DNA from 2 places in the Variovorax sp. 05T418 genome. Region 1 is predicted to be linked to the other one. Evidence: riboswitches for the same ligand, from Rfam matches in the RefSeq annotation. Region 1 holds a riboswitch; the other holds the start of a gene.
The links. Region 1 has a riboswitch for thiamine pyrophosphate ahead of thiC (phosphomethylpyrimidine synthase ThiC). Riboswitches for the same ligand answer to the same signal wherever they lie in the genome.

Region 2: it holds a riboswitch for thiamine pyrophosphate, as region 1 does, so the genes downstream of both, AC1DMS_RS12135 (purine-cytosine permease family protein) here and thiC (phosphomethylpyrimidine synthase ThiC) in region 1, are expected to answer to the same signal.

The regions. Positions count from the first base shown of each region.
Region 1 covers NZ_JBFTLJ010000028.1:1,047-5,423, reverse strand. Annotated here, with positions in the region: gene AC1DMS_RS30820 (glutamate carboxypeptidase) at 1-223, shown strand, start outside; gene AC1DMS_RS30815 (acyl-CoA dehydrogenase family protein) at 251-1,381, shown strand; gene AC1DMS_RS30810 (YchJ family protein) at 1,468-1,896, shown strand; TPP riboswitch at 1,923-2,027, shown strand; gene thiC (phosphomethylpyrimidine synthase ThiC) at 2,118-4,004, shown strand; gene AC1DMS_RS30800 (HAD family hydrolase) at 4,058-4,377, shown strand, end outside.
Region 2 covers NZ_JBFTLJ010000005.1:7,035-11,411, reverse strand. Annotated here, with positions in the region: gene AC1DMS_RS12145 (FAD-dependent oxidoreductase) at 1-187, opposite strand, end outside; gene thiD (bifunctional hydroxymethylpyrimidine kinase/phosphomethylpyrimidine kinase) at 328-1,191, shown strand; gene AC1DMS_RS12135 (purine-cytosine permease family protein) at 1,139-2,479, opposite strand; TPP riboswitch at 2,556-2,663, opposite strand; gene AC1DMS_RS12130 (aspartate aminotransferase family protein) at 2,781-4,085, shown strand; gene AC1DMS_RS12125 (NAD(P)/FAD-dependent oxidoreductase) at 4,072-4,377, opposite strand, start outside.

The DNA of each region.
Region 1 (4,377 bases):
CTACTACAAGGAAGCCGGCGGCACGCTGGGCGTGGAAGAGCGCACCGGCGGCGGCACCGACGCGGCCTACGCGGCGCTCTCGGGCAAGCCCGTGATCGAGAGCCTGGGCCTGCCGGGCTTCGGCTACCACAGCGACAAGGCCGAGTACGTCGACATCAGCGCGATTCCAAGGCGCCTGTACATGGCGGCGCGGCTCATCATGGACCTGGGCGCCGGCAAGTAAGCAAGAAAAAGGACAGGAGACAACGCCATGCTGCTCAGTGCCGACCAGGAAGCCATCCGCGACGCGGTGCGCGATTTTTCGCAGGCCGAGCTCTGGCCCAACGCCCCCAAGTGGGACCGCGAGCACAGCTTCCCGAAGGAAGCCCACCAGGGCCTCGCGGCGCTCGGCGCCTACGGCATCTGCGTGCCCGAGGAGCACGGCGGCGCGGGCCTCGACTACCTCACGCTCGCGCTGGTGTTGGAAGAAATCGCGGCCGGCGACGGCGGCACCAGCACCGCCATCAGCGTGACCAACTGCCCGGTCAACGCGATCCTCATGCGCTACGGCAATGCGCAGCAGAAGAAGCAGTGGCTCGAGCCGCTGGCGCAGGGCCGGATGCTCGGCGCCTTCTGCCTCACCGAGCCGCAGGCCGGCAGCGATGCATCGAGCCTGCGCACCACGGCGCGCAAGGACGGCGATGGCTACGTGATCGACGGCGTGAAGCAGTTCATCACCAGCGGCAAGAACGGCCAGGTCGCCATCGTCATCGCGGTGACCGACAAGGGCGCGGGCAAGCGCGGCATGAGCGCCTTCATCGTGCCCACCGATGCGCCGGGCTACAGCGTGGCGCGGCTCGAGGACAAGCTGGGCCAGCACAGCAGCGACACCGCGCAGATCAATTTCGACGGCTGCCGCATCCCGGTGGAAAACCTCATCGGCGCCGAGGGCGAGGGCTACAAGATCGCGCTGGGCGCGCTCGAGGGCGGCCGCATCGGCATTGCGGCGCAGAGCGTGGGCATGGCGCGCAGCGCCTTCGACGTGGCGCTGGCCTATGCCAAGGAACGCCAGGCCTTCGGCGGGGCGATCTTCGACCAGCAGGCCGTCGGTTTCAGGCTGGCCGAGTGCGCCACGCAGCTCGAAGCCGCGCGCCAGCTGATCTGGCACGCTGCCAGCCTGCGAGACGCCGGCCGCCCGTGCCTCAAGGAAGCCGCGATGGCCAAGCTGTTCGCAAGCGAAATGGCCGAGCGCGTCTGCAGCGCCGCGATCCAGACGCTGGGCGGCTATGGCTACGTGAACGACTTTCCGCTCGAGCGCATTTATCGCGACGTGCGGGTGTGCCAGATCTACGAAGGCACCTCGGACATCCAGAAGCTGCTGATCCAGCGCGCAATGGCCTGAACCGGGCGCTCGGAAGGCTCCTGGACGGCGCCCCGGGCTTGCCCCATCGGTCGAAGGGCCCGGAGGATGTTCCAATAGAGGCCTTCATGAGCGCCACTGTTCCCCCCACCGGACCTTGCCCCTGCGGCCGCACGGACCGCCGAGACAAGCCCATCGGCTATGCCCTGTGCTGCGGCCGCTACCTCGAGGACTTCGAGGGCACGCCCGCGCCCGACGCCGAATCGCTGATGCGCTCGCGCTATACCGCCTTCGTGCTGGAACGCGGCCCCTACCTGCTTGCCACCTGGCATGCGTCGACGCGGCCGGCGTCGATCGAGTTCGAACCCGGCGTGAAGTGGCTGGGCCTGGACATCCGCTCGCGCTCGGTGCTGGACGCCGACCATGCCGAGGTCGAATTCGTCGCCCGCCAGCGCAGCAGCACCGGCGCCGCCACGCGCCTGCACGAGCGCAGCCGCTTCGTGCGCGAGGGCGACCGCTGGTTCTACCTCGAAGGCGATCTGCAGACCCCCGGTTGACGCACCGGGCCACGGCCCGCACAATAGTCCCCGCTCCGGGGTGCACGCATGTGGCGTGCTGAGATGGCAAAGTGCCGACCCGCGAACTTGATCCGGGTCATACCGGCGTAAGAAGAGCTGCACTCCCCGACTCCGGTCCCGCCACCCACCCACCAACGTGGCGGCCCAAAGTCCTCAGAGCGATTGCGGAGCACCCTTTCCCTCAACAAGGAGTGCCCCGCATGAATGCCCCAGACAAGTTCACCTCCCTGCTCTCGCTCACGCGCGAGCCCTTTCCCGCATCGCACAAGTGCCTGATCCCGGGCAGCCGGCCCGACCTCAACGTGCCGGTGCGCGACGTGCTGCTGACCAACGGCGAGACCGTGTCGCTCTACGACACCTCGGGCCCCTACACCGATGCCAAGGTCGAGATCGACGTGCGCCGCGGCCTGCCCGGCGTGCGCGGCGCCTGGATCGCCGAGCGCAACGACACCGAAAGCTACGAAGGCCGCTCGCACCAGGCGCTCGACGAGGGCCTGAAGCACGCGCACGACCACGATGCCCAGCGCCTGGCCGAACTGCGCGCCGGCGCCTCGGCGCTGCAGCGCACGCCGCGCCGCGCCAAGGCGGGCGCCAACGTCACGCAGATGCACTACGCGCGCCGCGGCATCATTACGCCCGAGATGGAATACGTGGCGCTGCGCGAGAACGGCAAGCGCGAGTGGATGGCCGAATACCTCGCCAACGAGGAGCGCGCCAAGCGCGTGGCCGGCAACCCGATGGGCGCGAGCATTCCGCGCATCATCACGCCCGAGTTCGTGCGCGACGAGGTGGCGCGCGGCCGCGCCATCATTCCGGCCAACATCAACCATCCTGAAGTGGAGCCGATGGCCATCGGCCGCAACTTCAAGGTCAAGATCAACGCCAACATCGGCAACTCGGCGGTCACCTCGAGCATCGAGGAAGAAGTGGAAAAGCTCGTGTGGGCGATCCGCTGGGGCGCCGACAACGTGATGGACCTTTCCACCGGCAAGAACATCCACACCACGCGCGACTGGATCGTGCGCAACAGTCCCGTGCCCATCGGCACCGTGCCGATCTACCAGGCGCTCGAGAAGGTGGGCGGCGTGGCCGAGGACCTGACTTGGGAGATCTTCCGCGACACGCTGATCGAGCAGGCCGAGCAGGGCATCGACTACTTCACCATCCATGCCGGCGTGCGGCTGCCGTTCATCCACCTGACGGCCGACCGCATGACGGGCATCGTCTCGCGCGGCGGCTCGATCATGGCCAAGTGGTGCATCGCGCACCACAAGGAGAGCTTTCTCTACGAGCGCTTCGAGGACATCTGCGACATCATGAAGGCCTACGACGTGAGCTTCTCGCTCGGCGACGGCCTGCGCCCGGGCTCGGGCGCCGACGCCAACGACGAAGCGCAGTTTGCCGAACTGCGCACGCTGGGCGAGCTCACGCAGATCGCATGGAAGCACGACGTGCAGACCATGATCGAGGGGCCCGGCCACGTGCCGATGCACATGATCCAGGCCAACATGGACGAGCAGCTCAAGCACTGCCACGAGGCGCCGTTCTACACGCTCGGCCCGCTGACCATCGACATCGCGCCGGGCTACGACCATATCTCCAGCGCCATCGGCGCCGCGATGATCGGCTGGGCCGGCACCGCAATGCTCTGCTACGTGACGCCCAAGGAGCACCTGGGCCTGCCCGACCGCGACGACGTCAAGCAGGGAATCATTGCCTACAAGATCGCCGCGCATGCGGCCGACGTGGCCAAGGGGCACCCGGGCGCGCGCTCGCGAGACGATGCGCTCAGCAAGGCGCGCTTCGAATTCCGCTGGCAGGACCAGTTCAACCTGGGCCTGGACCCCGACACGGCGCGCGAATTCCATGACGAGACCCTGCCCAAGGATTCGAGCAAGGTGGCGCATTTCTGCTCGATGTGCGGACCGAAGTTCTGCTCCATGAAGATCACGCAGGAAGTGCGCGAGTACGCGGCGAAGAAGGGCGTGGCCGAGGCGGAAGCCATGGCCGAAGGAATGGCGCAGAAGTCCAGGGAGTTCATGGCGGGCGGCGGCGAGATCTACATCCCGATCCAGCCCGCGTCCTGAGCCCGGCCGGGGTCATTGCTACCATGGGGGATTCCCCCGAACCCCTCCGCGCAATGACCCCATTCCCCTTCGACGCCGTCCTTTTCGACTGCGACGGCGTCCTCGTCGATTCCGAACCCATCACCAACCGCGTGCTCGCCGAGATGCTCGGCGAACTCGGCTGGCACCTGACCACCGAAGAGTCGATGAACACCTTCACCGGCAAGGCCGTGAAGGACGAAACCGCGCTCATCGAATCGAAGACCGGCGTCAGGATCACCGAAGACTGGCTCAAGGCCTTCAGGGCCCGCCGCAACGAAGCGCTCGAGCGCGACCTCGCGGCCATTGCGCACGCCCCCGCGGCCATTCGCGAAATTCATGCGCGGCTCCGGGG
Region 2 (4,377 bases), on a different contig from region 1:
GCGCCACGGCCGATTCGGCCAGCGGCGCGAGCATGGCGGCCGCCACGCGCGCGGCGGCGCCTTCGGCTTCGGGGCTGCCCGCTTCGAACAGCTCGACCTTGCAGCCGGCCCGCGCCAGCGTGACCGCGAGCAACCGGCCCATGAGGCCCGCGCCGAGGATGGCGGCGGATTGGAATGGGAGGCTCATGGTCTTGCTTCTTCCCCCGCCGGGGGAAGGTGGGGAGGGGGGCCACCGGAGCGCCCCGTGGATGCGCCGCGCGCCCCCGCCCCGGCCCTCCCCCGGAAGGGAAGGGAGCAAGGCAGGGCCAGTCGCCGATAATTTTCAGCATGACCCAAGCACTTTCCGACGCGCCCCAGGGGCCCCTGCGCTACGCACGCGTGCTCTCGATCGCCGGCTCCGACAGCGGCGGCGGTGCCGGCATCCAGGCCGACCTGAAGACCTTCGCGGCGCTCGGCTGCTACGGCATGACGGCCATCACGGCGCTCACCGCGCAGAACACGCTCGGCGTGTCGGGCATCCATGGCGTGCCGCCGGCTTTCCTCAAGGCGCAGATCCAGGCGGTGGTCGAGGACATCGGCGTGGATGCGGTCAAGCTCGGCATGCTGCATGCGCCCGAGGTGGTCGAGGTGGTGGCCTGGGCCATCGATCACTACCGGCTGCCCAACGTAGTGCTCGACCCGGTGATGGTCGCCACCAGCGGCGACCGCCTGATCGCCTCCGAAACCGTGCAGGTGCTGGTGCGCGAGCTGTTCCCGCGCGCCGTGGTGGTCACGCCCAACCTCGACGAAGCGGCCTTGCTGATCGGCCATGCGATCGGCGGCATCGATGCCCTCGACGATGCGGCCAACGAACTGCTGGCGCTCGGCGCGCAGGCCGTGCTGCTCAAGGGCGGGCACTTGCCGGGCGACGAGGTGGTCGACGTGCTGCTGCAGGCGGGCGGCGCTCGAAAGCGGCTGGCCTCGCAGCGCATCGCGAGCCGCAACCTGCATGGCACGGGCTGCACGCTGTCGTCCGCCATTGCCGCGCACCTGGCGCTGGGGCTTGCGTTGCCCGAGGCCGTCGAATGCGCGCGCGCCTACATCCTCGGCGCGATGGCCGCCGGTGCGCATGTGAAGACCGGCGCGGGACACGGTCCGCTCAACCACGGTTTTGCGCCAGTGCCGACGCACCGCCTGCCGCCGTCGGCGTAGCCTTGGGCCGGCTGGCCCAGGCCAGCAGGAATGTCGCGGCCAGCGTGGGCAGCGCCGAGCCGAATTGCGGCGCCCACTTGGCGAGCGCGTGGTAGGCCGCGATGCCCGCAATCCAGATCAGCGCCGCGCCCAGGTCGACCCGGCGCGTGCCCACCGACAAGACCGCCTGGCCCGTGCCCAGCCGCCCCAGGATTACGCCGTAGAGCGGCACGAACACCGAACTCAGCATCAGCAGGAACGGCTCGAGCGTGTGCATCGGCAGCACCAGCGCGAGCGCCGTGCACAGCGCCGCCAGCAGGAGGCCCCAGCGCCGCACGCTCCAGCGCGGCAGCAGGCTATGGGTGGACACCGAGCCCGAATACACATCGCCGTACGCGTTGTCGAGCTCGTCGATCAGGATCAGGCCCAGCGCCACCAGGCCGCCTTGGGCGAGCAGCAGCGCGGTGACCAGGCCGGTGCCCGGCTCCGCCACGCTCACCACCATCACGCCGAGCGCATAGCACCAGACGTTGGCCAGCGCATAGCCGATCCAGGTGCCGCTGAAGGCGCTGCCCAGGCCGCCTGCGCTGCGCTTGCCGTGGCGCGCGTAGTCGGCCACCAGCGGCAGCCACGAGACCGGCATCGCAATCACCAGGTCGAGCGCGCTGAACATGCCCATGCCGCCGTCGCCGGGGCGCGCCCAGAAGGCGTCGAGGCCCTTGGCTTGCAGGCGCGTCGCGAACTGCCAGGTCAGCCAGAGCAGAGAAAGCACCACCAGCGGCAGGCCGAAGCGGCTCACGAAGCGCCGCACCAGCTTGACCATGGAGCCGGCCAAAAGCGCCAGCAGCACCGCGCCCCAGAGCAGCGTGGTGAGGGCGCCGCCCAGCGGCCCGCCGAGCGCCAGGCCGAAGGCCTGCTGGCCGATCGCCTGCGTGCCTTCGCGCATGATGACGAGCTCGAAGGTGGTCCAGCCCACCAGCTGCACGATGTTGAGCAGCACCGGCAGCCGTGCGAAGGCGCTGCCGTAGGTGGCGTGCATCAGCCCGGCGCTCGCCAGGCCGCTCTCGCAGCCGAGCCGCGCAGTCCAGGCCAACAGGCCTGCGCCGAGCAGCGAACCCAGCACGATCGCGATGGCCGCGTCGCGCGTGCCCACCGCCGGCACCAGGTAGGCACCGATCTGCATCACCAGCAGCCCGACGCCCAGGCTGAACCAGAGCGATGCGTGGTCGTGCCAGCCGAACACGCGCTGCGACGCGGGCAGGGGCGCCAGCGCCTCGTTGGCGGAAGAAAGTTCGTCGTCGTGTGCCATCCAGTTGCTCCAGTGCAAAAGGTTTGGCAGGTGGGCGAGGCTCCGGCGGTGGAGCCATCGCGCGAGACAACGCGACAGGCCGCCGGACCAGCTTCCCTGCGCGAGGATTACCTCAGTCAGGTTCAAAGGGACTCTCTCAGTCAGCCCCGGAACGGATCCCGGTTCGACACCCCTAGCGGTGGTGCTCCGCGCCGTGGCGCAAAGCGGAAACTATTGTACGAGCCTGTGCGCCCAGCCTCCAAACCATGGATGATGGTCCGGATATGGCAATCCGCATGCCGCCACTTCGAGGATGTGTTCCATGAGCGATTCCGCAATCGACCAGTCCCTTGCCCAGGCCTTCCAGCGCTTCACCGAGGCCAACCCGGCCAGCCGGCGCCAGTTCGAGGCGCAGGTGCGCTACATGCCCGGTGCCAACAGCCGCTCGGTGCTGTTCTATGCGCCGTTTCCGCTCACCATCGCCAAGGGCGAGGGCGCTGCGCTCTGGGATGCCGACGGCCACCGCTATGCCGACTTCATCGCCGAATACACGGCCGGCGTCTACGGCCACTCGGCACCCGAGATCCGCGATGCCGTCGTCGAGGCAATGCAGGGTGGCATCAACCTCACGGGCCACAACCTGCTCGAAGGAAGGCTCGCCAAGACCATCTGCGAGCGCTTTCCGCAGATCGAGCAATTGCGCTTCACCAACTCGGGCACCGAGGCCAACCTGATGGCGCTCACGGCCGCGCTGCACTTCACGGGGCGGCGGAAGATCGTGGTGTTTTCGGGCGGCTACCACGGCGGCGTGCTCGGGTTCGGCGCCAAGCCGCTGCCGACGACCGTGCCCTTCGACTTCCTGGTGCTGCCCTACAACGATGTGCAGGCTGCGAGCGAACAGATCGAGAAGCACGGGTCGGAGATCGCCGCGATCCTGGTCGAGCCGATGCAGGGTGCGAGCGGCTGCATTCCGGGGCGCCTCGACTTTCTGCAAGCACTTCGCGAGGGTGCGACGAAGGTGGGCGCGCTGCTGGTCTTCGACGAGGTCATGACCTCGCGCCTCGCACCGAACGGCCTCGCCAACAAGCTGGGCATCCGGTCGGACCTGACCACGCTGGGCAAGTACATCGGCGGCGGCATGTCGTTCGGCGCTTTCGGCGGGCGCTCGGACGTGATGGCGCAGTTCGATCCGCGCACCGGGTCGCTCTCCCATTCGGGCACCTTCAACAACAACGTGATGACCATGGCGGCCGGCTATGCGGGCCTCACGAAGCTGTTCACGCCCGAGGCGGCAGGCAGGCTGGCCGAGCGCGGCGAGGCGATGCGTGCGCGGCTCAATGCGCTGTGTGCGAAAGAGGATGTGGCCATGCAGTTCACCGGCGTCGGTTCGCTGATGAACGCACATTTCGTGCGCGGGGAAGTGCGGCGCGTGGACGACCTGGCGGCGGTCGACGGGCGGCTGCGGCAGTTGCTGTTCTTCCACCTGCTGGGCGAGGGCATCTACGCCTCGCCGCGCGGCTTCATCGTGCTGTCTCTGCCGCTGACCGATGCGGACATCGACCGGTTCGCCGCCGCCATCGGCCGCTTCATCGGCGAATACCGCGCGCTGCTGCCTAGCGCGAAGTAGCCACGCCCAGCAGCTCGTGCAGCCGCGTGCTGGTGGTCGTGTACTGCAGCGGAATCGCCTTGCCCGGGAACACGATGGCGGTGGCGCCCCAGGCCGCCAGCGTGGCTTCATGGAAGCCGCAGACGATGAGCTTCTTCTTGCCCGGATAGGTGTTGATGTCACCCACCGCGAACACGCCGCGTTCACGGGTTTCGTACTTCTCGGTGTCGACCGGCACCTGCTTGCGCTCCAGTTCCAGGCCCCAGTCGGCAATGGGGCCGAGGCGCGGGGAGATGCCCAGGCAGGCGATCAG